Regions from separate parts of the Hoeflea sp. genome, predicted to be linked through region 1. Evidence: riboswitches for the same ligand, from Rfam matches in the RefSeq annotation. Region 1 holds a riboswitch; each other region holds the start of a gene.
The links. Region 1 has a riboswitch for cobalamin ahead of AC5E6N_RS07530 (ribonucleoside-diphosphate reductase subunit alpha). Riboswitches for the same ligand answer to the same signal wherever they lie in the genome.
Positions count from the first base shown of each region.

Region 2: linked by a shared signal. The riboswitch ahead of AC5E6N_RS11035 (DUF1636 family protein) and the one ahead of AC5E6N_RS07530 (ribonucleoside-diphosphate reductase subunit alpha) in region 1 are both predicted to bind cobalamin.
Region 3: linked by a shared signal. The riboswitch ahead of cobU (bifunctional adenosylcobinamide kinase/adenosylcobinamide-phosphate guanylyltransferase) and the one ahead of AC5E6N_RS07530 (ribonucleoside-diphosphate reductase subunit alpha) in region 1 are both predicted to bind cobalamin.

Region 1 covers NZ_CFHWAF010000027.1:26,371-35,954, reverse strand. Annotated here, with positions in the region: gene AC5E6N_RS07540 (aromatic ring-hydroxylating oxygenase subunit alpha) at 1-511, shown strand, start outside; gene AC5E6N_RS07535 (FAD-binding oxidoreductase) at 530-1,618, shown strand; cobalamin riboswitch at 1,884-2,089, shown strand; gene AC5E6N_RS07530 (ribonucleoside-diphosphate reductase subunit alpha) at 2,195-5,035, shown strand; gene AC5E6N_RS07525 (ribonucleotide-diphosphate reductase subunit beta) at 5,065-6,195, shown strand; gene cobF (precorrin-6A synthase (deacetylating)) at 6,199-6,972, shown strand; gene AC5E6N_RS07515 (flavin reductase family protein) at 7,203-7,706, opposite strand; gene AC5E6N_RS07510 (methionine synthase) at 7,763-8,806, opposite strand; gene AC5E6N_RS07505 (DUF1852 domain-containing protein) at 8,837-9,584, opposite strand, start outside.
Region 2 covers NZ_CFHWAF010000047.1:194-9,777, forward strand. Annotated here, with positions in the region: partial or broken gene AC5E6N_RS10985 (hypothetical protein) at 1-25, shown strand, start outside; partial or broken gene AC5E6N_RS10990 (transposase) at 22-732, opposite strand; tRNA gene AC5E6N_RS10995 (tRNA-Lys) at 932-1,007, opposite strand; gene AC5E6N_RS11000 (hypothetical protein) at 1,216-1,392, opposite strand; gene AC5E6N_RS11005 (PhzF family phenazine biosynthesis protein) at 1,505-2,422, opposite strand; gene AC5E6N_RS11010 (endonuclease/exonuclease/phosphatase family protein) at 2,557-3,666, opposite strand; gene AC5E6N_RS11015 (BA14K family protein) at 3,909-4,352, shown strand; gene AC5E6N_RS11020 (ABC transporter permease) at 4,451-5,227, opposite strand; gene AC5E6N_RS11025 (ABC transporter permease) at 5,224-6,171, opposite strand; gene AC5E6N_RS11030 (ABC transporter substrate-binding protein) at 6,187-7,725, opposite strand; gene AC5E6N_RS11035 (DUF1636 family protein) at 7,725-8,177, opposite strand; cobalamin riboswitch at 8,306-8,533, opposite strand; gene AC5E6N_RS11040 (outer membrane protein) at 8,651-9,277, opposite strand; gene ilvC (ketol-acid reductoisomerase) at 9,527-9,584, opposite strand, start outside.
Region 3 covers NZ_CFHWAF010000017.1:27,828-37,411, forward strand. Annotated here, with positions in the region: gene AC5E6N_RS05365 (GGDEF domain-containing protein) at 1-638, shown strand, start outside; cobalamin riboswitch at 716-1,058, shown strand; gene cobU (bifunctional adenosylcobinamide kinase/adenosylcobinamide-phosphate guanylyltransferase) at 1,273-1,797, shown strand; gene cobW (cobalamin biosynthesis protein CobW) at 1,801-2,874, shown strand; gene cobN (cobaltochelatase subunit CobN) at 2,883-6,647, shown strand; gene cobO (cob(I)yrinic acid a,c-diamide adenosyltransferase) at 6,640-7,278, shown strand; gene AC5E6N_RS05390 (VOC family protein) at 7,481-8,239, opposite strand; gene rsgA (ribosome small subunit-dependent GTPase A) at 8,236-9,249, opposite strand; gene AC5E6N_RS05400 (hypothetical protein) at 9,520-9,584, shown strand, end outside.

The sequences.
Region 1 (9,584 bases):
GCCGGCGCGCTACCGGGCTGACGCCGACGGTCAGTTCCGCCTCATGCGCGTGCCGCTGGTCGGCGATGCGGTCAGCTACACGATGAGCGGCAAACCGGCCGTGCGCCGCGGGCTTTCGGACAAGGCGCCGGACGGGCATTTCGGTGCGCTCCTGCTCTACCACTACCCGACCACGTGGAACCACGGGCTCGGCGATCACGCAATCAGCTTTCGTGTCATGCCCTTATCGGTGACGGAAACCGAGGTGACGACAAAATGGCTGGTGCACAAGGATGCGGTCGAGGGCGTCGATTACCGTCTCGATAACCTCATCCATGTCTGGACCGAGACCAACGATCAGGACCGCCGCGTGGTCGAGGACAATGCACAGGGCATCGCGTCGCCCGCCTATGAGCCCGGACCCTACAGCCCCGTTCACGAAGGCGGCGTGATCCAGTTCGTCGACTGGTATGCGTCTTTCATGGATCGCGCTCTCAACAGCGACGATTCCGTTCTCAGCAGCGTGGCATAGGGCAAAACCATGAACGATATGAGCGAGGCGCCGCTTTATCGCCACCTTGATGAAATGGCACCCTGGGACGATCGGTTGCAGGTGCTGGAAGTCATAGCGGTCAGCGATGAGGTGCCTAGTGTCAAGACCTTCACTTTCCGCTCGGACAATCAGACCTGGTTTCGCTATCGCCCCGGGCAGTTCATCACGTTGGAGCTTCTCGTTGGCAATGAGCCGGTTTTCCGCACCTATACGCTATCGTCCAGCCCGTCACGGCCGTTGTCGATCGCGGTAACCGTCAAGGCACAGCCGGACAGCATCGGCACACGATGGATGTTCGACAAGCTCAGGCCGGGCGACTATGTCCGCGCCTATGGCCCTGTCGGCGACTTCTCCCATCACAACCATCCGGCGGCCAGCTATCTGTTTCTGTCGGCCGGATCGGGCGTTACACCCATGATGTCGATGCTGCGTTGGTTCAACGACTGCGCGCCATGGACCGATGTCGTGTTCATCAATTGCGCGCGGCGGCCGGAGGAGATCATCTTCCGCAGGGAACTCGAACTCCTCGGCAGCCGCATGCCGCGCCTGTCGCTTGGCTTCGTCGTCGAGGAACGTTCTGCCAACGAGGGCTGGGCCGGCCATGTCGGCCGCATCGACGCGGTCCGTCTGCCGCTGCTCGCCCCGGACTTCCTCGATCGTGAGGTGTTCTGCTGCGGTCCGGAACCCTTCATGGCCGTCGTCCGCGACATGCTGGAAAACAGCGCCTTCGACATGGCGCACTATCACCAGGAGAGTTTTGCAACCGCGCCGCCCGAGGCGAACCCGGCCATCGGCGACCAGCAGGATGGCGATGACCTTGGCGATCATCGGGCGATCCGGTTCGCGCTGTCGGCGGTCGATGGCGTCTGCGCCCCCGATCAAACGGTCCTGCAGGCCGCACGCGCGCACGGGCTGCGCATTCCCGCCGCCTGCGAATCCGGCCTTTGCGGAACCTGCAAGGTGCTCAAGACCAAGGGTTCGGTCGAGATGAGCCACAATGGCGGCATTCTCGATGAGGAGATCGAGGAAGGCTACATCCTGGCCTGCTGCTCGAGACCTTTGACAGCGCTGGAAATTGAGGCATGAACCCTTGCGTACCCGTTCGTTTTGGAGCGGAAAGCTCGAGATTCGGACAATGCAGTCTCGCGTCGTTTGTTGATGTATGAGGCCAGGTTCTGCAAATGAACGCCCTTGGCGTGTGTATGAGCCTGGCGTTTTGCCGGTTCAAGACCCGCTCTTGCCTTTTGGAGGCTTAAGGCGCGGCGCTCCTTTTGGGTGGCCCGGTGTCACTTCCGATGCTCGCGCCTGTGCATTTTCATAACGATATGTTGACACCGACAATCAGTCCTATACCAGATATTGAAGTCATGGTTCTTCCGCATCGCCTGATTCGGAAGCTAAGAGGGAAACCGGTGCGCTTTTCGCAAAGCCGGTGCTGCCCCCGCAACTGTAAGCGGTGAGTCATCGCCAATCGTGTCACTGAGGTGGACGCCTCGGGAAGACGGTGGATGGCAACGACCCGCGAGCCAGGAGACCTGCCGTGATGCATTTGAACGTCCACGGGCGGGGTGTCCCGGCGGTACGCTTGCATTGACGGTCTTTCCTCCGTCATTACGCTCGCGTCCTCGCGCATGTCCCCGTCCACAACGCCACGGGGAAAAGATGCCGGCAACGACAGCACTCAAATCGGACGGAACCACGACGGTTCCCGCTTCCATCGAAATTCAGACGAACGCGCCGGCGGAACCCGGATACCGCATCATACGACGTAACGGGGCAGTCACGCCCTTCGATCCGGCCAAGATCACGGTTGCGCTGACCAAGGCCTTCCTCGCCGTGGAAGGTTCCACCGCCGCTGCTTCGCGCCGCGTCCATGAAGTGGTGGAAGAATTGGCCGAACAGGTCATCACGGCGCTGATGCGGCGGGTCGGCGAAGGACGCACCTTCCATATCGAGGATGTGCAGGACCAGGTCGAACTGGCACTGATGCGCGGTGGCCATCACAAGACAGCCCGCGCCTATGTACTCTACCGCGAGGAACGCGCGCGCGAACGTGCAGCCGATACAACACAGGAGACCGGGAAAGAACCTGCGAAAGGCCTCCAGGTGACGGCCGACGACGGCAACCTGGCGCCACTCGACGAGGCGCGGTTCACGGCGATCGTCGCGGAAGCCTGCGACGGGCTTGAGACCGTTTCGCCCGACGCCGTGCTGAGCGAAGCGCGGCGCAATCTCTATGACGGCATCACGCTCGACGAGTTGTCGTTGGCGCCGATCCTTGCCGCCCGCACGCTGGTCGAGCAGGAGCCCGATTACAGTCTTGTCTCCGCCCGCCTGCTGCTCGACCGGCTGCGCCGCGAGGCGTTGAGTTTCGTTTCCGGCCGACCGGAACAGGCGACCCAGACCGAGATGGAAGGGCGCTATGCCGGCTATTTCAGCCAGTTCATCGAGGCAGGCATAAAGGCCGAGTTGATCGACCCCGAACTGGGCCGCTTCGATCTGGCAAGGCTCGGCGCGGCGCTGAAGCCCGAGCGTGACCTGACTTTCCAGTATCTCGGGCTGCAGACGCTCTACGACCGCTATTTCCTGCACACGAAAGGAAAACGCTTCGAACTGCCGCAAGCCTTCTTCATGCGTGTCGCCATGGGGCTCGCCACGCGCGAGATCGACCGCGAGGCACGCGCCATCGAATTCTATAACCTGTTGTCGTCCTTCGATTTCATGTGCTCGACGCCGACGCTGTTCAACTCCGGCACGCTGCGCCCGCAATTGTCGTCGTGCTTCCTGACCACCATCGGCGACGATCTCGATGCGATCTTCAAGGGCGTGAAGGACAATGCGCTGCTGGCCAAGTATTCCGGCGGGCTCGGCAATGACTGGACGCCGGTGCGCGGCCTCGGTGCTCACATCAAGGGCACCAACGGTCAGAGCCAGGGCGTGGTGCCGTTCCTCAAGGTCGCCAACGATACGGCCATTGCCGTCAACCAGGGAGGCAAGCGCAAGGGCGCGGTCTGCGCCTATCTGGAAACATGGCACATCGACATCGAGGAGTTCCTCGATCTCAGAAAAAACACCGGCGACGACCGCCGCCGCACACATGACATGAACACCGCCAACTGGGTGCCGGACCTGTTTATGGAGCGCGTCGAGGACGACGGGGAGTGGACGCTGTTCTCGCCTGACGAGGCGCCGGACCTGCACGATCTTTATGGCGCCGATTTCCGCAAGGCCTACGAGGCCTGCGAGGCGAAGGCAGCGGCCGGCGACATCAAAGTGTCGAAAAAGGTGCCTGCGCTTGATCTTTGGCGGCGCATGCTGACCATGCTGTTCGAGACCGGCCATCCGTGGGTCACTTTCAAGGATCCATGCAACATCCGCTCGCCGCAGGGCCATGCCGGCGTTGTCCACTCGTCGAACCTGTGCACTGAGATCACACTGAACACGTCCAAGGACGAGGTGGCGGTTTGCAATCTGGGTTCCGTCAATCTCGCCAACCATGTCACCGAAAAGGGGATCGATCTCGACCGGCTTGCACAGACCGTCGGCACTGCGATGCGCATGCTCGACAACGTAATCGACATTAACTTCTACACCATCCCCGAGGCGCGCCATTCCAATCTGCGGCATCGCCCGGTGGGGCTCGGCCTGATGGGCTTCCAGGACGCGCTGCAGAAGCTGCGCATTCCCTACGCGTCTGATGAGGCGGTGAGCTTCGCCGACACCAGCATGGAAGCGATCAGCTATCAAGCAATCTCGGCATCGGTGGGCCTTGCCGCCGAGCGCGGCCGCTATGCGAGCTTCAACGGTTCGCTGTGGTCGAAGGGCGTGCTGCCACTCGATTCGATCAAGCTTCTCGAGGAAGCCCGACCTGGCGTCGAGATGGTCACCGGTTCGACGCTCGACTGGGAGAGCCTGCGCAAGCGCGTGAAAAAGACCGGCATGCGCAATTCCAACACGATGGCGATCGCGCCGACGGCGACGATCTCCAACATTTGCGGTGTGTCACAATCGATCGAACCCGCCTACCAGAACCTGTTCGTCAAATCGAATATGAGCGGCGATTTCACCGTGGTGAACGCCGCACTCGTCCACGACTTGAAAGAACGCGGCTTGTGGGACGAGGTGATGATTTCGGACCTCAAATATTTCGATGGCTCGGTCGGCCAGATCGACCGCGTGCCCGATGATCTGAAGGCGCTCTATGCGACCGCTTTCGAGATCGACTCGGCCTGGCTGATCGACGCCGCGTCGCGCCGCCAAAAGTGGATCGACCAGGCCCAGTCGCTGAATCTCTACATCGCCGAACCGAGCGGCAGGAAGCTGGACGAACTTTACCGCCTGGCCTGGAGGAAGGGGCTGAAGACCACCTACTACCTGCGCTCGCGCTCGGCCACCCATGTCGAAAAATCGACGCTGAAAGGCACCGACGGCAAGCTCAACGCCGTCGCCGCCGCGCCGCAGGCTTGCGCCATCGATGATCCCGAATGCGAAGCCTGCCAGTGAGCGGCGAAAGAACGGAAAGGAACATGAACATGCTCGACTGGTCAGAACCGAAAGCCGATAGCGCCTCTGCCGTCTCTCTCCTGCCGGCAGATGCCGACGCCGTGGCCGATGCCACGGGGCTCGGCGATATCGAACGGGGCGCGGCGCGCGTTACCGTCGACGACAAGCGCATGATCAATGCGCGTGCCGACGTCAACCAACTCCTGCCGCTGAAATACCGCTGGGCCTGGGAGAAGTATCTTGCAGGCTGTAACAATCACTGGATGCCGACCGAGGTTTCCATGCAGGCTGACGTTGCGCTGTGGAAGTCGGCCGACGGGTTGACGGAGGACGAACGGCGTATGCTCAAGCGCAATCTCGGTTTCTTCACCGCGTCGGAATCGCTGGTCGCCAACAACATCGTGCTGGCCATCTACCGGCACCTCACCAATCCCGAATGCCGCCAATACCTGCTGCGCCAGGCCTTCGAGGAGGCGGTCCACACCCATACCTTCCAGTATATCGTGGAAAGCCTCGGCCTCGACGAGGGTGAACTTTTCAACATGTATCGCGAGGTTCCGTCGATCACCGACAAGGCGGCCTGGGCTCTCGACTACACGAAGCATCTCGATGACCCGGCTTTCGCCACCGGCACGCAGGAAGCCGACCAGGCCTTCCTGCGCGACCTCATCGCCTTCTATGTCGTCTTTGAAGGCATGTGGTTCTATACCGGATTCGCGCAGATCCTGTCTCTGGGCCGGCGCAACAAGATGGTCGGCATCGCCGAGCAGTACCAGTACATTTTGCGCGACGAGTCGATCCACCTGAACTTCGGCATTGATGTCATCAACCAGATCAAACTTGAAAACCCCGACCTCTGGACCAAGGCGTTCCAGGATGAGGTGCGCGCCATGCTGAAGGATGCCGCGGAGCTGGAAGCCGCCTATGGGCGGGACACCATGCCGCGTGGCTTCCTTGGACTGAACGCCGCGCTGTGCGAGCAGTACATGCACTTCATCGCCAACCGTCGCTGCGCCCAGCTCGGCCTTGCGCCGGTCTTCGCGGAAGCGGAAAACCCGTTCCCGTGGATGAGCGAGGCGATGGATCTGAAGAAGGAAAAGAACTTCTTCGAGACCCGCGTCATCGAGTACCAGAACGGCGGCGCACTGAGCTGGGACTAGGTCATGAAGCGGAGGGTCATCATCATCGGGATCGGCGCCGGTAATCCGGATTATGTAACCGTTCAGGCCATCAATGCCCTTAACGAGGTTTCCGTCTTCTTCATCCCCGACAAGGGAACGGAGAAGGCGGACCTTGCGCGCCTACGCCGCGAAATCTGCGAACGCTACATTAGCGGACAGGACTACCGGATGTTGGATTTCAACGTGCCTCGCCGTGAAAAGTCTGCATCGTCTTATAATCAGGGCGTGGAAGCGTGGCGCAATGAGGTTGAGCAGGTCTACGAGCGCCTCCTGATCGAGGAACTTGGCGATGACGAGTCCGGCGCTTTTCTCGTCTGGGGCGATCCGTCGCTCTATGACGGGACGTTGCGCATCCTCGACAACATCCGCGCCAAAGGTAATTTCGAACTGGAATATGAAGTCGTGCCGGGCATCAGCAGCGTGCAAGCACTGGCTGCGCAGCACAAGATCGCGCTCAACCGCATCGGGGAGTCGATCATGATCACGACGGGGCGAAGACTGGCCGAGGGGTTTCCGAACAATGTCGACAGCGTTGTCGTGATGCTTGACGGTGACACAGCCTTCACATCGGTGGAAGGCGACGTGGACATCCACTGGGGCGCCTATGTGGGGACCCCTGATGAAATCCTGATCTCAGGCAGACTCAGGGAGGTATGCGGTGAGATCGAATGCCTGCGCGAGCAGGCGCGCGAGCATCATGGTTGGATCATGGACAGCTACCTGCTAACAAGACCAAAAGGTCTGTCAGACGAGTGATGTGCGCCGGATTTTCCGACCGCAGCACATCGTCTTTCGGATTTCGGGATATCGTTTTTCATCGTGTCCGAAATCTCAAGGCACTGATCGAGCCGCCAGAGGCATGAAACCACTTCAACTCGTGCGGACACAGCCTTTCATTGAAAGGGAAAAGCTCGGAAGACGCCTTTAGGCTGGCATATCCAGATCATCCGTGAAGAGGGCACGCGCAAAGCCACCTTCAGCAGGGCTCAACCGGCCGGATGAGCGGCAAGGCTGCCAAACTGCCCCGCATGGTACAGAAGTGGCGCGGCTGCCGGGTCACGGTCCAGATGCCGGACACGGCCCAGGAGGAGGACATGATCCCCGGCCTCGACCTGTTGTACGACATCGGCCCATATGACGGCTGCGGCATAGCGCAATATGGGCAGGCCATGGCGCTCCAGGAACAGGTCCTTCAATGTCTCGTCTGACCGCCCTGCAAAATGCATTGCATGCGGGCGCATATTCTGAGCCAGTATGTTAACTGCAAAACGGCACGATTTCCGGATCTTTCCCAGCATCTTCGACCGTCGGTCCAGAGAGATGGAGATCAATGGCGGGTCGAGCGAGACCGACATGAATGCACTGACCGTCGTGCCGTGATCGCCTTCGGGTGTGCGGGTGGTGATCACGGTAACGCCGGTGGCGAACCTGCCACAGCAATCGCGCAGGGCGGGTGGGTCGATCATGTCCATAGCGGCGGTGTCAGACATGGGAATCCTCCCCCGTCAAAAGGTGGTGACAGTGCAAATCAGTTCCGGCTCAGGCCTTACTCCGCAGCAAGCGGAGTCGATAGCTCCCGCCGGATGATTTCGGCGCCTGCGGACAGAGCACTGAGTTTACCGCGCGCGACCTGACGTGACAGCGGCGTCATCCCGCAGTTGGTGCAGGGGTAGAGCTTGTCGGCATCCACGAACTGAAGCGCCTTGCGCAGGGTGTCGGCGACCTCCTCAGGGGTTTCGATGGTATTGGTCGCCACATCGATGGCGCCCACCATGATCTTCTTGCCCCGGATCAGTTCGATGAGTTCCAACGGAACATGCGAGTTGTGGCATTCCAGAGAAACCAGATCGACACTGGAAGCCTGGATACCGGGGAAGATCTCTTCATATTGCCGCCATTCGGAACCGAGCGTCTTCTTCCAGTCCGTATTGGCCTTGATGCCGTAGCCGTAGCAGATGTGAACGGCCGTCTCGCATTTCAGCCCTTCCTTGGCCCGTTCCAGGGTGGCAATCCCCCAGTCGTTCACCTCGTCAAAGAATACGTTGAACGCGGGCTCGTCGAACTGAATGATGTCCACACCGACCGCCTCAAGCTCCTTCGCTTCCTCATTGAGAATCTTGGCGTACTCCCATGCGAGCTTCTCGCGGCTGTTGTAGTAGGCGTCAAAGAGCGTGTCGATCATGGTCATGGGTCCCGGAAGCGCCCATTTGATGCGGGCGTCGGTCTGTTGACGCAGGAATTTGGCATCTTCCACGAAAACCTGCCTTTCGCGGCACACAGGTCCCACGACGGTCGGCACGCTCGCATCATAGCGATCCCGGATCCTGACAGTCTCGCGTTTCTCGAAATCAACGCCTGTGAGATGCTCGATGAAGGTCGTGACGAAATGCTGTCGCGTCTGTTCTCCGTCGCTTACGATGTCAATGCCCGCGCGCTGTTGCTCGACCAGGGACACGCGGAGCGCATCTTGCTTGGCATCGGCCAGTTCCTCACCTTGCAGCTTCCACGGCGACCACAGTTTCTCGGGCTCCGCGAGCCAGGAGGGTTTCGGCAGGCTACCTGCAGTCGACGTGGGGAGTAGTTTGTTCATGGGAGATGACCTCGTGGTTTTCCTGTCTGGTCAGAGAGCGGCCTGGGCGGACCACGCGTCCAGAACGGTGCGACGCGGTTTAATGAAGTGTTCCTCGGCAAATTTCCCCTGTTCGATCGCCAGCCGGGTCCGTTCTTCCCGGTCGTAGATTACGCGCGTGGGCGAATAGTCCTGATGCTTCAGGCTCGGTGTGTAACGTTGGCCTGCGACGGAATTGGCGTTGTATATCTCGGGGCGGTAGATTTTCTGGAAGGCTTCCATCGTGCTGATGGTGCCAATGAGTTCGAGATTGCTGTAATCGTTGAGCAGATCACCGGAGAAGTAGAAAGCCAGCGGCGCGACACTCTTCGGCGGCATGAAATAACGCACCTCCATACCCATCTTCTGGAAATACTGCTCGGTCAGGGAGGAGCCGTTCGGTTCATATTCGACACCCAGCACAGGATGGTCGTTCGCCGTCCGCCGATATGTCTTGGTCTCGGAGACACTTAGGCAGATCACCGGAGGTTTGCGGAACCGCGACTTGAAGGCATCCGAGGCGACGAAGGCTTTGAAGAGCTTTCCGTGTAACTCGCCGAAATCGTCCGGAACGCTGAAGCCCGAACAGTCCTTGTTGTGTTTGGGCAGCACGATGCTGAAATCATAGTCCCGCACATAGGAAGAGAAGTTGTTCCCGACGAGACCGTCGATGCGCGTGTCGGTGTTCCGGTCCAGGATCGTCGTCTTCAGGACTTCGATCGCCGGGAAGGTATCTCCATTGCCTTTGATATCCATCTCG
Region 2 (9,584 bases), on a different contig from region 1:
TCGCAACTACTTGGTCCGCTGTTAACAAGCGGTTTTGAGCGCTGATTGGTGTGTGATTTGGTGCATGATGCGGATGATGATTTTCCGCAATAGAGTGCGCAGCCACTTGAGGATGAGGCGCAGGTTGTAGCCGACGGCGCTCATGACTGCGTTGATGGCATCGCCGAGGCGTCCCTTGAGAAAGTTACGGCCCAGATGGCCGTCTGTTTTGCAATGGCCGATGACGGCCTCGATGGCTGAGCGCCGTCTGAGTTCGCGTTTCACCTGGCCATGCACGCCGCGTTTTTGGCCCGACCTGTAGACCCGCGGCCGGTTTGGCGCGTTGTGGCCGCGGTAGCCCTTGTCGACATAGACGCGTTCGATCTCGCGGCCGGTGAGCGCCTGCGTTTGTGCAAGCGCGTCCTTGAGCGTATGGCCGTCATAGGGATTACCGGGCGGCGCCTTGGCATGCAGGATGAACTGGCCGCCCTTGCAGCGCTTGTTGGTGGTTGTAAGCGACACCTTGACGCCGAACTCGTAAGGCGCATGGGCCTTGCCCTTGCCGATGCACTCGGTCTCCGGCGCATGCCAGGAATAGAGCTTTCGGCCACGCTGGCGCTGTTTCTGGTGACGGATCTGCATGGCCTTTGACAGGGGCACGGCGAAGACCTGCGCCAGGGCAGCGTCGCCGTCAATCCTGCGGCCGATGTCGCGGATCAGCCGGCCGAGCCGGGTGCGCAGGAATTTCAGTCGAAAAGAAGCCGGACGCTAAGTGTTGGCCACAGCGTTGAAACCATGTTTAGCTTATTTTCCAAGTACCAGCCTCACTACGTGGACAACGCCGATGTAAGCTTGAAGCAAATCGACTGCTTCAAAGCCGCTTGCGTGATTGTTATGTGCTTACTGGAAGTTTTCCACAAAGCGTGTTCATTCCATATATCCTTGAAAAGATTGGTGGGTGAGCACGGGCTCGAACCGTGGACCCGCTGATTAAGAGTCAGCTGCTCTACCAACTGAGCTACACACCCAACCTATTGTTTTAAGTGACTTTATTGACTTATGCGTTTTTCTTAGTCACTTTTTAGTCTCTCCAATGCCCCAATCGGTGCAAGAAAGCTGGCAGGTAGCACAGACGAGACGGCTTTTCAACAACGGAGGCCATGGACGCATCAACGCACAGCCACCACAAACGCGGACAGGCGCTATTCTTGAAGCGACTGGCCAGCGCGCCGCCCCTCACCCCCACATCCTCCCGGCGATCTCCAGTTCCTCCGAACCGACCGCGTTGCCGTAGATGGCGGTGGTGGCAATGGAAGCATGGCCCATCCACTTGGATAGCATATTGAGCGGTATGCCCACGAAGGGCATGGACACCATACCCGTGACGCAGGCCCTTGGGACTGGCCTGGGCACCGTGTATGTCGGCTTTGTCCATGATCCGCTTGGTCCACCGAATGAACTTGGCAAAGGTCATCAGAGCGCAGCCTGTCCAGCGGATTTCAGACCGCGCCGCCTTCGGCAACAATCAGTCGATGAGCAGCGCGCCCTCGGCGACCCTGACGGCGTTGCCGCCGATGCGGCCCTGGACGATTCTGCCGCCGTCGACCTCGAGATGCAGGTGGATCCTGGAGGGCCGGCCCATCTCGACACCCTGCTCGATGAGCAGCGCGTGGTGGCCGTCCAGCAATTCGTCGAACTGGTGAATCGCGCCGGAAAAGGCCGCAACCGCCGAGCCGGTGGCCGGGTCCTCGGGAATGCCGGCATGCGGCGCGAACATGCGGCAGTGGAAATGTGCATCATGCGCCACCCCGCCCCGGCAATAGACGAATGCGTCGGCGAGCTGGCCGTCGGCGATCGGCGCGAGCTGTTCCCACTGGATGGCGTCGCAGCGCGCCTTGGCGGCAACCGACAGATCGTGCACGGGCACCATCAGGAAAGGCACGCCGGCATTCCAGAAGGAGATATGGTGGTTCTCGAAACCCAGTTCTTGCGGCTCGATCTGCAGGGCGGCGGCCACCGTCTCCTTGCCGATGTCGAACGCGATGCGGCCGGAAAGGCGCGGCAGGTCGAACTCGGCGAAACTCGGCTCGCCCCTCTGCAGCTTGGCGACGGTGCGCACCGGCCCGACGCCCTCTTCCATCACCGCCATCAGATCGATGTCCATGTCGCTGCCGGATTTCTTCTCCGCCAGCGCGACCGCGGCGCCGACGGTGGGATGGCCGGCAAACGGCAGCTCGCGGCCGGGCGTGAAGATGCGCAGGCGCGCGCCGTGCGCCGGATTTTCCGCCGGAAAAACGAACACCGTCTCGGAGAGATTGAATTCCCCGGCGATCCGCTGCATCGCCTCATCCGACAGCCCTTCCGCATCGAACACCACCGCCAGGGGATTTCCGGCAAGACGGTCGGCGGAAAAGACATCGTAAATGGCGTATTGGCGAGGCATATCGGCACTCCGGTCAACTTGGAACAAACGCTGCGGCGCCAACATGGCATAGCTGCTTCGGAACCGACAACGGAATTCTCGCCTGTTGAACGGTTCTGTTGACCGCGTCATGCCAAAAGCCGCGCACCGGCTGATCACAGCATGTCGAGCGTGATTGCCACCGGGCAGTGATCGGAGGCTTTCGGCCGGTCCCAGCCGGTTCTCGGATAGCGCTCGGGGGCCTGGCCGTCGGGGAAGATGGTACGGAACGGCTGCCCGGCGCGGATGATGTCGGGAATACGGCTGGCATTGCGCTCGGCGAGCGAAGGCGAAAGCATGATGTAGTCGAGCTGGCAAAGGTGCCGTTCGTCGGGACCGCGCGTGTGAAACAGGGTCCAGCGGTCAAGCGCGTCGCGCCGCTGCACGGCATTCTCGGCAAAGCCGTCCGACGTGAAAACATCCACGGCGCTCTCGGCTTCGCGGACCGGCTCGAACACATAGCCATTGATCCGGTCGCCGGAAATGATGACGCGCTCCTGGTAGTCGTTCATATCGCCGCAGATGACCCAGCGCTTGCCGGCCGTCTTTCCGGTGCCGAACCGCTCCTCGATGATGCGCCGCACCGCCCTTGCCTCGGCCCTGCGTACCGCCATGGTCGCCGTCCGGCCGTCCATGCCGTCGCGCGGCGAGCCCATCGATTTGAAATGCACGATGTAAACGGTCAGCGGCCGCCCGCCGACCGTCACATCGATTTCGAGACAGTCGCGCCGGAAGATGCGGTCCCGCGGCCGGTTGGTCTCGGCGATCGCATCGTCGAAGAGACCGAGATCGTCATAGGTCAGATGCGCATGGCTTTGCATGGCCTCGAAGACGATCGGCTGCCCGTCCCGCGTTTCCTCGCGCATCATGACCGCCACGTCGATGCCGCGGCCGTCATTGCCGTCGACCATATATTTGTTGCGGTACCCGCGGCCGATCATCTTGAAGAGATAGCCGTATTCGAAGGCTTTGAGGGCGTCGAGATTGTCGACCTCCTGAAGACACAGAATGTCGGCCCCGGTTTCGGCAATCGCCAGCGCGGTGAGCTGGCGGGTATCGTCCGTATGCGCGATGGCCCGCGCCTGTTCGAGCCGGCGGTATTCCGCCTCGTTTTTGATATCGAAAAGCTTGAGACTGCGATCCTGCCGCAACTCGTTGCGAAAGCCTGAAAAGTCGAACCGGCTCATCAGGTTCTCGACGTTGAATGTTGCGATCCTTAGGGACATTTTCCATATCATCCGTTCGCGGCATGGCTGCCGATCCTGTGTAGAGCTTTCGCCAAAGCTTGTCACGCAGGCTTGATCGCACTTGAGCAAACCAAAACAACGCGCTGAATTGAAACGTTTTTGACTGCGCTCTACAGCATAGCGTGATGACAATGTGATCGCTTTGCGCGCACGGCACGCTTGCCACAGAACTGAACATGACAAATAGTTAATGTCGTTGAACTCACATCCGGGAGGCATCCATGCCAGGACTGCTTAAAGGGCTTGTCATCGCTGTCATCGGCGCCGGACTGCTGGCGCTGACGACGCCCCATGCCGAGGCGGGAAAGAAATACCATTACGGCTCCAACAGCGGAAATTTCGGCGCCGGCCTGGTGACCGGTCTGATTATCGGCGGGATCGTCGCCAGCGGCCCGCGCCACGGCCGCTACCACTGCTACAACGCCTATTGCAACAGCCGTTACTACAAGAAGCGCTACTATTATCCGAAACCCTATTACGGACCGCGCTATTACGGCCGCACCTATGGGCGGACCCCCTATTACCGCCCGGCCCCGCGCTACCGCGCCTACGGTTCGCGTGCCCATGTGAACTATTGCTTCCGCAAATACCGGTCCTACCGGGTCTCGGACAACACGTTCCAGCCCTATCACGGCCCGCGCAGGCAGTGCCGCTCGCCATACTGAAAAAGGCGCTGAAGGCAATGCGGGCGCGGCCGCAATACCGCTCCCGCATGTCTGCCGATTAGTCCGGGTCTCCGATACAACTCGATCAAAACCCAGGATCAGCCGCGATCAAGGGTCCGGTTGAGCATGAAGGCGGCCATCGCCGTGGCAAGGACCGGCGCCAGAACCAGTCGAGGCTCGGAAAACAGGAACATGCGATACTCATGGACCATCGCGCCCCATTCGGGCCGCCCCGTGTCCGCCGAGAGCCCGAGGAACCCCAGGGAAGCCACCAGAATGACCGCGCGGCCGGCATCGGCGCCCGCCAGCGCACCGATCGTCGGCCACGCATTGGGCAGCATGTGCCGGCGCACGGCCCCCGTGACCGATGATCCGAGCGCCAGGGTGGCAAGCCAGTATTGTTCGCCCCTCAAGCGTTCAAGCAATGCCGATATGCTGAGCGCATAGGGTGCCCAGGTGCTCACAACCAGTGCTGCCGAGATCGCCATGAGGCCAGCGCCGAAAAGCGCCGCGAGGAGCAGAGCCATAATGAGGGTCGGCAGCGCGAGCGCCGTCTCGGCCAACCAGCGCATGAACCTGGAAAGCGCCGGCGGGCCGAATCCTATTGCCATACCTGCCGCCAGTCCGAGACCGATACTTGAGGCGATGACAATCGCGATGGCCGAAAGAGACGGCTGCGCCCCGGCAAGGATACGCGAGGCGACATCACGGCCCAGATGATCCGTTCCAAGCCAGTGTGTCAACGAGGGCGCGGAGAGGACATTGCTCAGATCCACGGCATGGGGATCATGCGGCTGCCAGGCCGCGCCCAGCAGCATCGCGCCGAGAAGCGACAGGGTAACCGGCAGGTAAATCTGGCGTCTTGCCTCCATCATTGCACCCTCAGCGGCAGGGCGCCATGCCGCGGGTCGAGCGTCCGCCGCAGCAGGGCGCAAAGATGCAGGCCAAGAATGATCCAAAGGGCGACAAGCGCGACATATGACTGCAAAACCGGATAGTCGCGCGATGACACGGCCTCCACAACCCGTTCGGACAATCCCGGAATCCCGAAAACGATCTCGGCAATGGCTGTTCCCCCCACGATCCACGCCAGATCGGGCGCAATGCCGGCCACGAGCACAATCGCGGCCTGGCGGCGGCCATGGCGCCACAGCGCGGTCTTGCGCGAAAGACCCTTTGCCAGGGCGGTCCGCATGAACGGCGCGGCGGCCGTTTCGGCAAACCCCGCACGCACCAGGCGCGACACGCTGCCGACGGAAAAAAACGCGACAAGCGCGATCGGCAGGATGAGCCGTTCAACGGCGCCGCCGGAGAAGGGAAGAAGCCATCGAAGCTCGGCGGCAAACAGCCAAAGGGCAACAAGCCCGACGGCAAAGGCCGGGAGCGCCTGACCGGCAACGGCCATGCTCCGGGAAAGCCCGTCGGCCAGACCTCCGGGGTGGAGCGCGGCACGAAAACCGAGCAGCGTGCCGCACAAAAGCGCGGCGATCATGCCACCGAAGCCGATCGCGGCCGACCATGCCAGGCGCGGGGCAAGTTCGTTCGAAACCTCACCGCCGGTCACAAAGGACACGCCCCAATTGAGGGTGATGAAACCCCGCAGCCAGATGAGAAACTGCTCGATCAGACTGTGTTCAAGCCCCCAGGCCCGGCGATAGGCAGCCAGCAACTCCTCACTGGCGTTGACGTTCATTCGATTGACGAAGATATCAACCGGATCGCCGGGAACGAGGCGGATCAGCATAAAGCTCACGGCAACCGCGGCCAGCCACGACACAAGGGCCATGACCACCATCCGCGCTGCCGCAAGCCAGGTCATCGGTAAGCTCCGCCCCTACTGATGCGACACCGAAAGATCCGGGCGTATCACATAGTAATCCGAACCCCAGGGCTGGTAGTCCGCCAGGCGCTCGGACAGGCCGACATGCCATTCGGGCGTGACGAGGAACGAAACGGGAGCACCGTCCGCAATCAGTTTCTGCGCCTGTCTCGCAAGATCGATCCGCTCGTCAGGGCTCGTGGCCGCGCGCAGCGCAGCGACGACATCGTCATAGGCCGCGTTGGACCAGCCTGTATAGTTGCGAGCGGCGCCGGTTTCGAAGAACAGGGAAAGAAACAGACCCGGATCGCCCGCCGGCGCGGTATGCTGCGCCCACAGGAACAGGTCGAACGCGCCGCTGGCAGCGACGTCACTCGGCGATTCTGTGACCTGTGTCGTCACAGCTATGCCCAACTCCGCCAAGGCTGCCCGGACAACGGGCTGGAAGGTGACAAGATCGGGACGCTGCGGATACGCCCACAAAACGAGCTCCAGCTTTTTTCCGTCCTTCGCGCGGACACCGTCATCGCCGACCATCCAGCCTGCTTCGTCAAGCAGACGGGCCGACGCCTCCGGGTCGTAGGCAAGCGATCCCTCGGCGGCGAAGGGGTAGGCGGCGGCGAAGGCGCCGGTCGCCGGCTTGCCCGCCCGCGCGGCGGCAACAAGATTGTCCCGGTTGACGGCAAGATCGATCGCCCGGCGGACCCGGACGTCGCTCAGTGCCGGCGTGCGCGTGTTCATCCACATCATGTACTGGTAGGCGACCGGGAAAGACGTCACGGACCGGTCTTCTCTGCCCTCGAACATCGAAACCGTTTCGACCGGCAGGTTGAAGGCAAGGTCCAGTTCGCCTGAGGCAAATGCAAGCGCCAGCGACTGGCCATCGGCGATCCGCCGGATTGTGACATCCGGCCGCTGCTCGTAACCTTCGTAGTGCGTATTCGGCACCATTTCGATGGCCGCGCCGGCCTCGAAGTTTTCCACGGCAAAGGGACCGGTGAAGATCGGCGCCCCGTCGGTCTCCAGATAGACCGGAAAGGCCCACTCGGCGAGAATGGACGGAAGGATTGCCGTCGGCTGCTCGGACGTCACCTTGAGCGTATCGGCATCCAGCGCCTCGAAGGTCAAGCGGCCCGCGGTCGCACGTGCCGATGCATTCGCCTCGCCGGTGCGGTTGAGCGCCTCCGCGACCAGCTTGGCGGTCACCGGCGTTCCATCGGAGAAAAACCGGCCGGGAGACAGTTCGACGGTCCATGAACCATCATCGTTCCTTGCCGCGGACGCGGCAAGGTTGGGGACGACCTCGCCATCGCGCGAAACGGTGAAAAGCTGTTCGGCAATGCCGTGGGTTACAAGCGCCCAGCCTGTCGACCCGTCCGCCGGATCCAGGCCCGTTGCGAGGAATGTCTGACCGACGGTCACGCTTTCAGCAGCCGCAGGAGCGATCGCCCCTGTCAGCGCGAGCGCAACCGCAAGGCCGGCAGCCGGCAAAGCACGGCGATCCGGATCGAGGGTTTTCAAAATCGGTTTCAACGGACCTGTCATAAGCGTCATCAATGTATTTCCTTGTTGCTGTCGGATGCTGGGAAAATGGTGAAATCGGGGTCGATCGGGTCGCCATCGAGATGCAGCGGCGGAACGCGGCCGAGAATGCCGGCGCGCAGGGCTTCAGGACGCTCGGCGCGTTCCACGAGCCCATCGGGCGCGGTGGCGTATTGTCCGGCAAGTTCGAGGATCGCCTCGGCATTGCCGTGCGGGTCGAGGTCGCCGAAAACGAGCGTGTATCTGGAAGGCCCGGACAGCGCGATCACACAGGCACGCTTGCACTGGCTCATGCAACGCACACCGCGAAGCGACATGCCGAGCCGCGCGGCGGCGCTGCCGGAAAATCGTGAATGGATTGCCTTGGCCAGGAGATAGCCGGGCCGCTGATTATCCGGGCCGGCGAACCCCGCTTGCCGGCAGCGGGTGCATACCGACAAAATCGCGCATTTCTTGTTTTGCAAAGACCATCATCCCCCGAGGACGCGGCGGGTGGCAACGGGAGAGATGAAGGCCGGCCCTGAAACGACCGGCAAATGTCAGCGAGATATTCGATGTCATCACTGCGACCTCCCCGGGGGCACCCCGCCCGAGTTTAAGTTGAGCGATGGCAGGTCTCCTGACTTACGGGTCTTTGCCAGTCAGCACCTTCCCGGGACGCAGGCCAAAGGCCATACCCAGTGGTTTTCGCTGACAAGCTCTCCGCTTACAGTTGCGGGGGCAGTCACGGATTTGGCACCTGATGGTTACACCGCACCGTGTTCCCTTTTCATCCGGCTAGCCGTAAGGCGTCGCCGGAACCATCTGGCCGGCAGTCTTATCGTGTTCAGGCTGGCTGTCAATATCGCTTGAGGCGCAGAATGAGGCTGATCCATCATTCACCCGGCCTTGCCGCTGCCGCAATGGCAGCGGCGGGTCCCCACCCGGGTATCGTCGATCAGAAATGATAGGCAATACCGGCACGGACATTGTGGATATCGGTCGTGATGCCGGCCGGCGCTCCCACATCCTGGAACGTGTCGTTGAAATTCATGTAGAGATATTCGGCGCGCGCGCTGATCTTTTCCGTCACCATATATTCAAGCCCGCCGCCGATCGTCCAACCGGTCTCAAGGCCCGGATTGCCGGGGCCCGCGAATGACGCCTCGAAATCCATCAGCGCCAGGCCGCCCGTGGCATAGACGTGGAAACGGTTCATGGCATAGCCGAGCCGACCGCGAATACTTCCGAAGCTCGACAATTCCCAGTTAAACCCGCTGAAACTGCCAAAGGCCGCATTGTAATCGCCCTCGACACCGACAACGATATTGTTGCTGAACAGGTGGTTGTAACCCGCATAGCCGCCGAGCGAGGCGCCCGAGCCATTGCCCCCGACGGTATCGACGGTCTCGTGGTGGTATCCCAGGAGAACACCCGCATAAAACCCGTCCCAATAGGTCGGAGCAGGCAAGGCCGCGGGCGCCGCCACCGGCGCCGGCTCCACCACGGCATCGGCCGCGCCGGCCATTCCGGCCGCCAGGGCCGCAGGCACTGCCATCGATAAAACACGCAAAATTCTGGTCATCGCAATGTATCCTCGTTGGTTGCGTTGACCCCATATGGATGTATTACCAGCCCGCCTTCAAATCACATTCAGAATAAAAGACCCAACACTTTGTGTTGATTACAATATTGCAACAGTTCTTTTCAAATAATAATGAACATGTTTATTTTATATAACTCAAGATATATTTCATTCATTAAAAAACAGGGCGCGAGGCGCCCTGCTCAACCTCGATTGCATCGTTTAACGGAACGATACCGGCGATCCGGATCAGTTGCGTTCCTTGTCGACAAGCGCGTTGGACTTGATCCATGGCATCATGCCGCGC
Region 3 (9,584 bases), on a different contig from region 1:
TCATCCTTTGCCTGAAAATAACGCTGGTCGTCGCTGTTCCCTTTGTCCTCTACGTCGTGACCCTGCAGGCACGGGCCGATATGCTGGCGGATCATTTTCGTGTGCTTTCGAGAACCGATGCGCTGACCGGCCTCTTGAACCGCCGCGCCTTTGCCGAAACACAAAAGAGCCGGAAGGATCGCGAGGCAGCCAGGAAACGTTCCTGCGGCAAAGACAGCCGCGCGCTGCTGGTGATCGATCTCGATCATTTCAAACAGGTCAATGACCGTTTCGGACATGATGCCGGCGATGCGATCCTCGTTCAGGTCGCGGACCTATTCCGCATCAACCTGCGTGCCGACGATGTCGTGGCGCGGCTGGGCGGCGAGGAATTCGCCGTCGCACTCAACCGCAAAACCGTTCAGGAAACATGGAATGTGGCGCAGCGCCTGCGCCATGCGGTCGAGCGGAACGTGTTCATCTACGACCAAAACGAGATTCGCCTGACGATCAGCATCGGCGTCGTTCGCTACGAAGGCGGCAAATGTCTCGAGACGGCGCTGCGCGAGGCCGATCTGCTGACCTACAAGTCCAAGAAAGACGGACGCAACCGCGTCAGCTATGTCGACCGCCAGTCGGGGTTGGCGGCCGCCGCGTAACCATCCCTCCCGCTTTGCACGCCACCTTGGCCTGGTCCCTTTCCGATCCCGATTGACAGCCCGGGCCGACTGCGCCTATCACTCGTTCTGCGAATGGTCCGCAATGGCGAAGCCAGGAGGATCAAAGGGAATGCGACGGGCGGACCCAAACCGGGCGCTTAAATCGCAGCCGACCCCGCGACTGTAGAGCGGATTGGCAGTCCCTGCCGTGAGAACAGGGTGTTTCGAATGGACGGAACCTCCGGTTTTCCCGGTAAGCCACTGGAGTGGCGGCGCAATGAACCGGGTTGGACGCCTCTAGAAATCTGCGAATCGTCCGCCTTTGCGCCGCAGTGACTCTGGGAAGGCGAGGGCATGCCGGACCGGCCTTTGGCCGGTCGATCCGCGAGCCAGGAGACCTGCCATTCGCAAAGGGCATGTTTGCCCGCCTCAAAGGGAGTGATTCCCCGGCCGGACACGGAGGTTGCGATGGCTGACGACTGTATTTTAATTGCCGTTTTTCCAAGCGGCATGACTGACATCGCAGACGAACAGAGTTTCCCTCTTTTCTAGCGGGACGCCTGGACATGACAAAGCGATGTTCGCTCGCCGCAGCAGCGACGAGGATGAGATTTCACCTTTTGTGTGTGCGCCCATGACGAGGCTCGGCCCCGGCGTGACCCTTATTCTTGGCGGCGCCCGTTCCGGCAAGTCCATTTTTGCCGAAGAACTGGTGGTTTCGAGCGGGCTCGAGGCCCTCTACCTGGCGACGGGCCAATCCCTGGATGACGAGATGAAAGAACGCATCAAACGTCACCGCGAAAGGCGGGGCGCCGCGTGGCAAACCGTCGAGGAGTCGCTGGCGCTGACTGATGTCTTGCGGTCCGAGGCGCGCGAGGGCCGGGCGGTTCTTGTCGATTGTCTGACATTATGGGTCACCAACCTGATGCTGGCGGAGCGCGATGTCGCCGCGGAAACGGACGCGCTTGCCGGCCTTTTGCCGACGCTCGGTGGCTGCGTCGTGCTGGTTTCGAATGAGGTCGGGCTCGGCATTGTTCCGGAGAACGCCATGGCGCGTGCGTTTCGGGACCATGCCGGGCTTTTGCATCAGCGTGTCGCATCGTGCGCGCGCAGTGTTTTTCTTGTCGCGGCCGGGCTGCCGCTGAAAATGAAGGGTTGAACCATGCAGGGGCAGAAAATTCCCGCGACCGTGATCACCGGGTTTCTCGGAGCCGGCAAGACCACGATGATCCGCCATCTTTTGAGCCAGGCGGACGGGCGGCGCATTGCGCTGATCGTCAACGAGTTCGGCGATCTCGGCGTGGACGGCGACGTGCTGAAGGGCTGCGGCGCGGAAAACTGCACCGAAGACGATATTGTCGAACTGACCAATGGCTGCATCTGCTGCACCGTCGCCGACGACTTCATCCCGACCATGGAAAAGCTGCTCGACCGCGATGAGAAGCCTGACCACATCGTCATCGAGACCTCCGGCCTGGCTTTGCCGCAGCCCCTGGTGGCCGCTTTCAACTGGCCGGGCATCAAGCCGCGCGTGACGGTCGACGGGGTGATCACCGTCGTCGACAGCGCCGCGGTGGCGGATGGCCGGTTTGCCGATGACCACGACCGCCTCGATGCGCAGCGCAAGGCCGACGATGCTCTCGATCATGAAAGTCCGCTGGAGGAACTGTTCGAAGATCAGCTCGCCGCGGCGGACCTAGTCGTCCTGAACAAGGCGGACCTTGTGGACGATGCGCGCCTCGAGGCGGTCCGCAGCGACGTTGCGGCCCGGTCGAAACGCAGTCCGGCCATGGTGACGGCGAATGGCGGTGAGGTTCCTCCCGCCGTTCTCCTCGGTCTTGGCATGGAGAGCGAAGACGACATCGCGAACCGCAAGTCGCATCATGAACGTGCGCATGAAGCCGCGCACGAGGCCGGCGAGGACCATCACCACGACCATGACGAGTTCGACAGTTTTGTCGTCGATACCGGCGCGATTGCCGATCCGGAGCAGTTTATCGGGCAACTGAAATCCATCATCCGCGACCACGATATCCTCAGGCTCAAGGGCTTTGCCGATGTGCCGGGCAAGCCCATGCGGCTGGTGATCCAGGCGGTCGGCGCGCGGGTCGACAGCTATTTCGACCGGCCCTGGTCGGCGGGTGAGACGCGGGCAACGCGGCTGGTTGTCATCGGTCTGCATGACATCGACAAATCCGTCATCGAAGCGGCGATGCGCCAAGCTGCCAGCGGCTGAGGGGCGACATGCATCTGCTGCTGGCGCAAAAGGGAACGATCTCGGATGGCGATGAGGCTGTCGATCTCGGCCAGTCGCCGGGCGATATCGTTTTCCTGAGCGCGGCCGATACGGAACTCGCAGGTCTCGCCGCGGCGCAGACGAGCACCGGGCCGTCCGCTCCGACGCTTCGCCTTGCCAGCCTCATGTCGCTGCGCCATCCCATGTCGGTGGACAGTTATATCGACAAGACAGCGAAACATGCGCGCCTGATCGTCGTCCGGGCGCTCGGCGGGGCGAGTTACTTTTCCTACGCGCTCGAATGCCTTCACAGCTGCGCTGCCGCAAACGGCATTGCCATGGCCGTATTGCCGGGCGACGACAAACCCGACGACGGTCTTTCCTCCTTTTCAACCCTGCCTGAAGGCGATGTAAACGCGCTGTGGTCGTATCTGGTCGAGGGCGGGGCGGCCAACGCTCAGTCATTTCTGGCCTATTGCGCCTGGTTGCTGGAGTGCACGGAAAAACCGGCCCCGGCGGTGCCACTGCTCAAATCGGGCCTGTGGTGGCCGGGCAGCCAAAACCCTTTGCTGACGGATATCGTGACCGCTGACAGCGGGCGGCCCGTTGTTCCGATCTGTTTCTACAGGGCGCTTGTCCAGAGCGGTCAAACCCGGCCTGTCGAAGCGCTCATTCATGCGCTGCAACAGGAGGGCATGCAGCCGCTGCCGCTTTTCGTCTCCAGCCTGAAGGATCCGGTGTCGGTTGCGACGGTCGAATCGATTTTCGCGCAATGCCCGCCTGATGTCGTTATCAACGCGACGGGGTTTGCCGTCTCCGCGCCCGGCGGAGCCCGCAAGCCGACCGTACTGGAATCGACCGGAGCCATCGTCCTGCAGGCTATTTTTTCGGGATCCACCCGGCAGACCTGGGCGGGGTCGGCGCAAGGGCTCAGCGCGCGCGATCTTGCAATGAATGTGGCATTGCCCGAGGTGGATGGCCGCGTCCTCAGCCGGGCCGTCTCGTTCAAATCCGCGGCCCGTTATGACGAAGGCGTCGAAGCCAACATCGTCACCCATGTTCCGGAGCCGGACCGGGCGGGATTTGTCGCCCGCCTTGCCGCCAAATGGGCCTTTTTGCGCCGCAGCGCGCCGGCGGAGCGCAAGGTTGCGCTGGTGCTCGCCAACTATCCGAACCGGGACGGGCGGCTTGGAAACGGTGTCGGGCTCGATACGCCGGCCGGAACCGTCGAGGTGCTGCGGGCGATGGCGGAGGACGGTTACGACGTTTCCGGATTTCCCGGCGACGGCAATGCCCTGATGGATGCGCTGATGGACGGACCGACAAATGCCGCCATCGACGCGCGCACCATCCGCGAGAGTATCGGCCGGGCGGACTACCAGCAATTCTTCGACCGGTTGCCACAGCCTGTCCGGGCGGCGGTCGCCGCGCGCTGGGGCGCACCGGAAGGCGACCCGTTCTTTGTTGCCGGCGATGGTATCGGCCGGTTCGCGTTGCCGCTGATGCGGTTCGGCAATGTGATGGTCGGGATTCAGCCGGCGCGCGGCTACAATATCGATCCGAAGGAAAGCTACCACTCTCCCGACCTTGTCCCGCCGCACGGTTATCTGGCGTTCTATGCGTTCCTGCGGACTTCTTTTGAGGCCGATGCCATTGTCCATATGGGCAAACACGGCAATCTGGAATGGCTGCCCGGCAAGGCGCTTGCCCTTTCGCAGGACTGTTATCCGGAGGCTGTTTTCGGCCCCGTTCCGCATCTTTATCCGTTCATCGTCAACGATCCGGGCGAGGGGACGCAGGCCAAGCGCCGCACGTCGGCCGTCATCATCGATCATCTGACGCCGCCGCTGACGCGGGCCGAGAGTTACGGGCTGCTGAAGGACCTGGAGGCACTGGTCGACGAATATTACGAGGCCGCTGGCAGCGACCCTCGGCGGCTGCGGCTGCTGAAGGGGCAAATTCTCGATCTGGTGCGCGATATCGGGCTCGATATCGATGCCGGGATCGCATCGGCAGACGGCGACGATGCGGCGCTGGAAAAGCTCGATGCCTATCTGTGCGATCTGAAGGAAATGCAGATACGCGACGGGCTCCACATCTTCGGGCGGTCGCCGGAAGGACGGCTTCGGGACGATCTTCTTTGCGCGCTCGCGCGGGTTCCGCGCGGGACCGGCGACGGGCAGGACGCCAGCCTGCAAAGGGCGATCGCCGACGATCTTGCTCTCGGTTTCGATCCGCTGGATTGCGCGATGGCGACGCCCTGGACCGGGCCGTGTCCGCAGTGGTTGGCAAATCTCAGCCCCGATCCCTGGCGCACGGCGGGCGATGCGGTGGAGCGGATCGAACTGGCCGCGCAGGAACTCGTTTCAGGCCGGATGGCATGCCCTGCCGAATGGGCTGCGACAAAAGCCGTTCTTGCAGGCATTGAACGGACGCTGGCGCCGGCGGTGGAGCGATGCGGCAGCGCTGAAACGGAAGGCTTGCTGTCGGGTCTGTCCGGCCGTTTCGTGGCCCCCGGGCCGTCGGGTGCGCCGACACGCGGGCGGCCGGATGTCCTGCCGACCGGCCGCAATTTCTACTCTGTCGACAGCCGCAGCGTGCCGACGCCGGCGGCCTGGGAACTGGGCAGGAAATCCGCCGAGCTGCTTGTCGCCCGCTACACGCAGGACCACGGCGAATGGCCGACCTCCTTCGGCCTGACAGCCTGGGGCACGTCCAACATGCGCACCGGCGGTGATGACATTGCCCAGGCATTGGCCCTCATTGGCGCAAAGCCCGTTTGGGACAACGCGTCACGCCGGGTGACGGGTTACGAGATTGTTCCGCTTGCGCTGCTCGACCGGCCGCGAATCGACGTCACGCTGCGCGTCTCAGGCTTTTTTCGCGATGCGTTCCCCGATCAGATTGCGCTGTTCGATCGCGCGGCGCGGGCGATCGGGGCGCTTGATGAGTATATGTCCGACAACCCCATTGCCGCCCGTATGAAGGCCGAGCGTCAGGCGCTGGTCGAGGAGGGTGTCGACGCGCACCTTGCCGCCGAGCGGGCCGGCTACCGCGTCTTCGGATCGAAACCCGGGGCCTATGGCGCCGGTCTTCAGGCGCTGATCGATGAGGGCGGCTGGGAGGGTAGGGAGGAACTCGCCGAGGCCTATCTGGTCTGGGGCGGCTATGCCTATGGCGCCCATGCTGAAGGCCGGGCCGAGCGCGACACTTTGGAAAAACGTCTCGGAACGGTCGAGGCCGTGGTGCAAAATCAGGACAATCGCGAACACGACCTTCTCGACAGCGACGATTATTACCAGTTCGAAGGCGGCATGACCGCCACCGTCGAGGCGCTGTCGGGCAAGCGGCCCGCCGTCTTTCACAACGACCATTCGCGGCCCGAAAAGCCGGTGATCCGCACCCTTGAAGAAGAAATTGCGCGGGTGGTGCGCGGCCGTGCCGTCAATCCGAAATGGATCGAGGGCGTCATGCGGCACGGCTACAAGGGCGCGTTCGAGATTGCCGCAACGGTCGACTATCTTTTCGCCTTCGCGGCGACGACGGGCGCCGTGCGCGATCATCATTTCGAGGCCGTCTATCAGGCTTTCATTCTTGATGAGCGGGTGCGCTCATTCATCGACGAGAACAACCGCCCGGCCCTGCGCGAAATTTCGGCCCGGCTGGACGAGGCGATTGCCCGCGGGCTATGGGTGCCGCGGTCCAACTCGGCACAGTTCGATCTGCGCGCACTATCGGGAACCACTGAAGAAAGGCGGTCCGGACATGGCTGACAAGTCTGACAAGGTAAAGAACCTCTCGGAAGAGGAACTCAATGCGCGCCATGCGGAGAAGATGAAGAAAAAGAAGGCGGCCCGCGACAAGATCATCGCGACGAAAACCATCGAAAAGGGTCTGACGATCGTCAATACCGGTAAGGGCAAAGGCAAGTCCACGGCCGCATTCGGCATCATATTCCGGGCCATCGGAAACGGCATGAAGGTCGGGGTCGTTCAGTTCGTCAAAGGCAAATGGGGGACAGGCGAGCGCAAGGTGCTTGAGGTGTTCCCGGAGCAGGTGACACTCGCCACGATGGGTGAGGGTTTTACCTGGGAGACACAGGATCGCCAGCGCGACATTGCGGCGGCGCGCCAGGCCTGGGAAAAGGCCAAGGAGATGATCCTCGACGATCAGCATCAGATCGTTCTGTGCGACGAATTGAACATCGTGCTTCGCTACGACTATCTGCCGGTCAGCGAGATCATCGAGACGCTCAGGCAGAAGCCGGAGATGAAGCATGTCATCATCACGGGCAGGAACGCGAAAGAAGAGCTCATCGAATTCGCCGACCTCGTCACCGAGATGGAGATGGTCAAACATCCCTTCAGGTCCGGGGTCAAAGCCCAGGTCGGGATCGAGTTCTAGAGCGAGTTGTGATTGGATTGACGCATTTGATTGCGGCGATTTTGGTCTCTGACTAGACGGGTTGCGCGCCGTGGTGTATCCCACCACAAGCGCAAGCCAACACAGTCAGAGGGCAAAATCGCCCGGCCTGTTCATTGTTTGTTTTCAACATCTTCTTTCCTTTCAAAGGTGGGGAAAATCGGCCCATCGGCAGCGTTGCGCCTTATGCCTCCTGCAGACAAATCGCTTCACCGTCAGGGCCGCACAACAACGGGTAATGGTGTTGTGCGGATGTCGAGGTCATCTGGCCAATAGCCATTGCCCCCAGGTCTTCTGCATCACGCAATGCAGCGTCCGTTTGCGCCACCTTGACGCTCGGCATCCACACCGCATGTTTGCCGTCCGGAGGTTCGCCTACCAGATGCACGGCCACCGGTGCGCCCGAAGGTCCCGAGATCACCGTGCCGACCTTCTTTGCCGTTTGCGCCGGAACCGTTTTCCAGCCGAACAATTGTGCATAGAATTCCGCGGGAAAAGCCGGTCCGTCCGACAGGTGGATTTCGACACCAAACTGGCGCTCGGGCGCCGGAAAATCATGCCGGGACAGCGATAGGCCGATCAGCGCACCATGCGGGTCGCGCAGAAGGGCGTTGCGCCCCACGCCGGGAACCTCGAATGGCTGGCGCAGGATTGTTCCTCCGAGCGTTTCCGCCTCAGCGGTGGCGGCGTCGACGTCATCCACTTCCACATAGGCGATCCACCCGTTCGTCAGTTCCGGCGGCGTCTCCGACAAACCCGCGCCGGCCTCATCGCCTGAAAGCGCAAGAACATAGTCCTTCTCGCCGCCACCCCAGGCAAAATCCGTCGTATGCTCGGTGACGTAACGCCAGCTTGCAAGGCGCTGATAGAACGCCATCGAGCGTTTCCTGTTGCCGGTGAAAAGATCATGCCAGACAATCCGGCCTGTCCTGGTGCCGATCATCGTCTCAAATCCTTTTTGATCCGCCGGACCATCTTGCCGAATGCCCTGTCCTTGCTCCTGCGCTCGGCCAGGCTGGCGGAGTTAAAGGCATCCTCCGCCTGGAGCTTGCGCCATCGGCCAAGCCGCGCCTTGTCGATCTCACCGGCCTCAATTGCCGCCAAGACAGCACAACCCGGTTCCGTGTCGTGCCGGCAATCATTGAACCGGCACCGGGTCGAAAGCGCGTGAAGGTCCGCAAATACATCGTCAATGCCGGATGCTGCATCGGTCATCTGCAGCTCGCGCATTCCAGGCGTGTCCAATACCAGGCAGCCGCTCGGGATCAAATGCAATTGCCGCCGTGTGGTCGTGTGGCGCCCCTTTGCGTCGTCTTCGCGGATGGCCTGTGTCGCTATGGACCGATGGCCGGCGAGGGCATTGGTCAATGTCGATTTGCCGACACCGGATGAGCCCAAAAATGCGACGGTCTTGCTTGGCCTGCACCACTCTGCCAGTTTTTCCCTTGGCTCATTGTCCCGCGCATCGAGGGTGACGACGGGGACCAGATCCGAAATGGAACGCGCCCGGTCGATATAATTTTGGATGTCGGAGACGAGATCGGCCTTGGTCAGGGCGATGACCGGAGAGATTTCCGCTTCAAACGCCAAGGCGACATAGCGTTCCAGGCGGGCAATGTTGAAATCCTGATTGCACGAGGACACGATAAAAATCGTGTCGATATTCGCCGCGATCAACTGGATTTGCCTGCCCGTTCCCGGCGCCCGCCGTTTTAACAGGCTGCGGCGCTGCAAAAGGCGGCTCGATTGCCGGTTTTGCCGGTTCAGCAGAAGCCAGTCGCCAACGGTCGCGTCAGGGCGCGGCGGGATGGCCTCGTCGATGGTTTCGCCGATAACATGCAGCGCGTTGCGGTGCACTTCGACAACACGGACGGGCGGCGTCCGGGCCAACTCGTCCACGCTGGTCTGTTGCGCGAAGGAGGGATGCCAGCCCAGTTTCTCCAATGGCGTCAATTGTCTTTGTTGTCTTCCACCCGCCGGTTCGGATGGAAGGAACCTGGAATAGTCCCGTGTCATTGTGGGTCAACTTTCATGTCTCAGCCGCGAGCAACGCCCGGGCTCAAAGGATCGGTGATGTCTGGAATTGCAAAACGGCAAGCCCGCCGGATCGCGATCCGGACGCGCGTATTACCTGTTGATTTTGCATCGGGGGGCCTGTTGCCTCCCCACCTTACCGGGACATGAAATCTCCACTTCAGAGATCGCTAATATAATTCATATTACGTGGCCTATCAACCGGTCGCCACGGGCTATGGTTACGCCGCGATCATCGTTGCCTATCTGGGCGG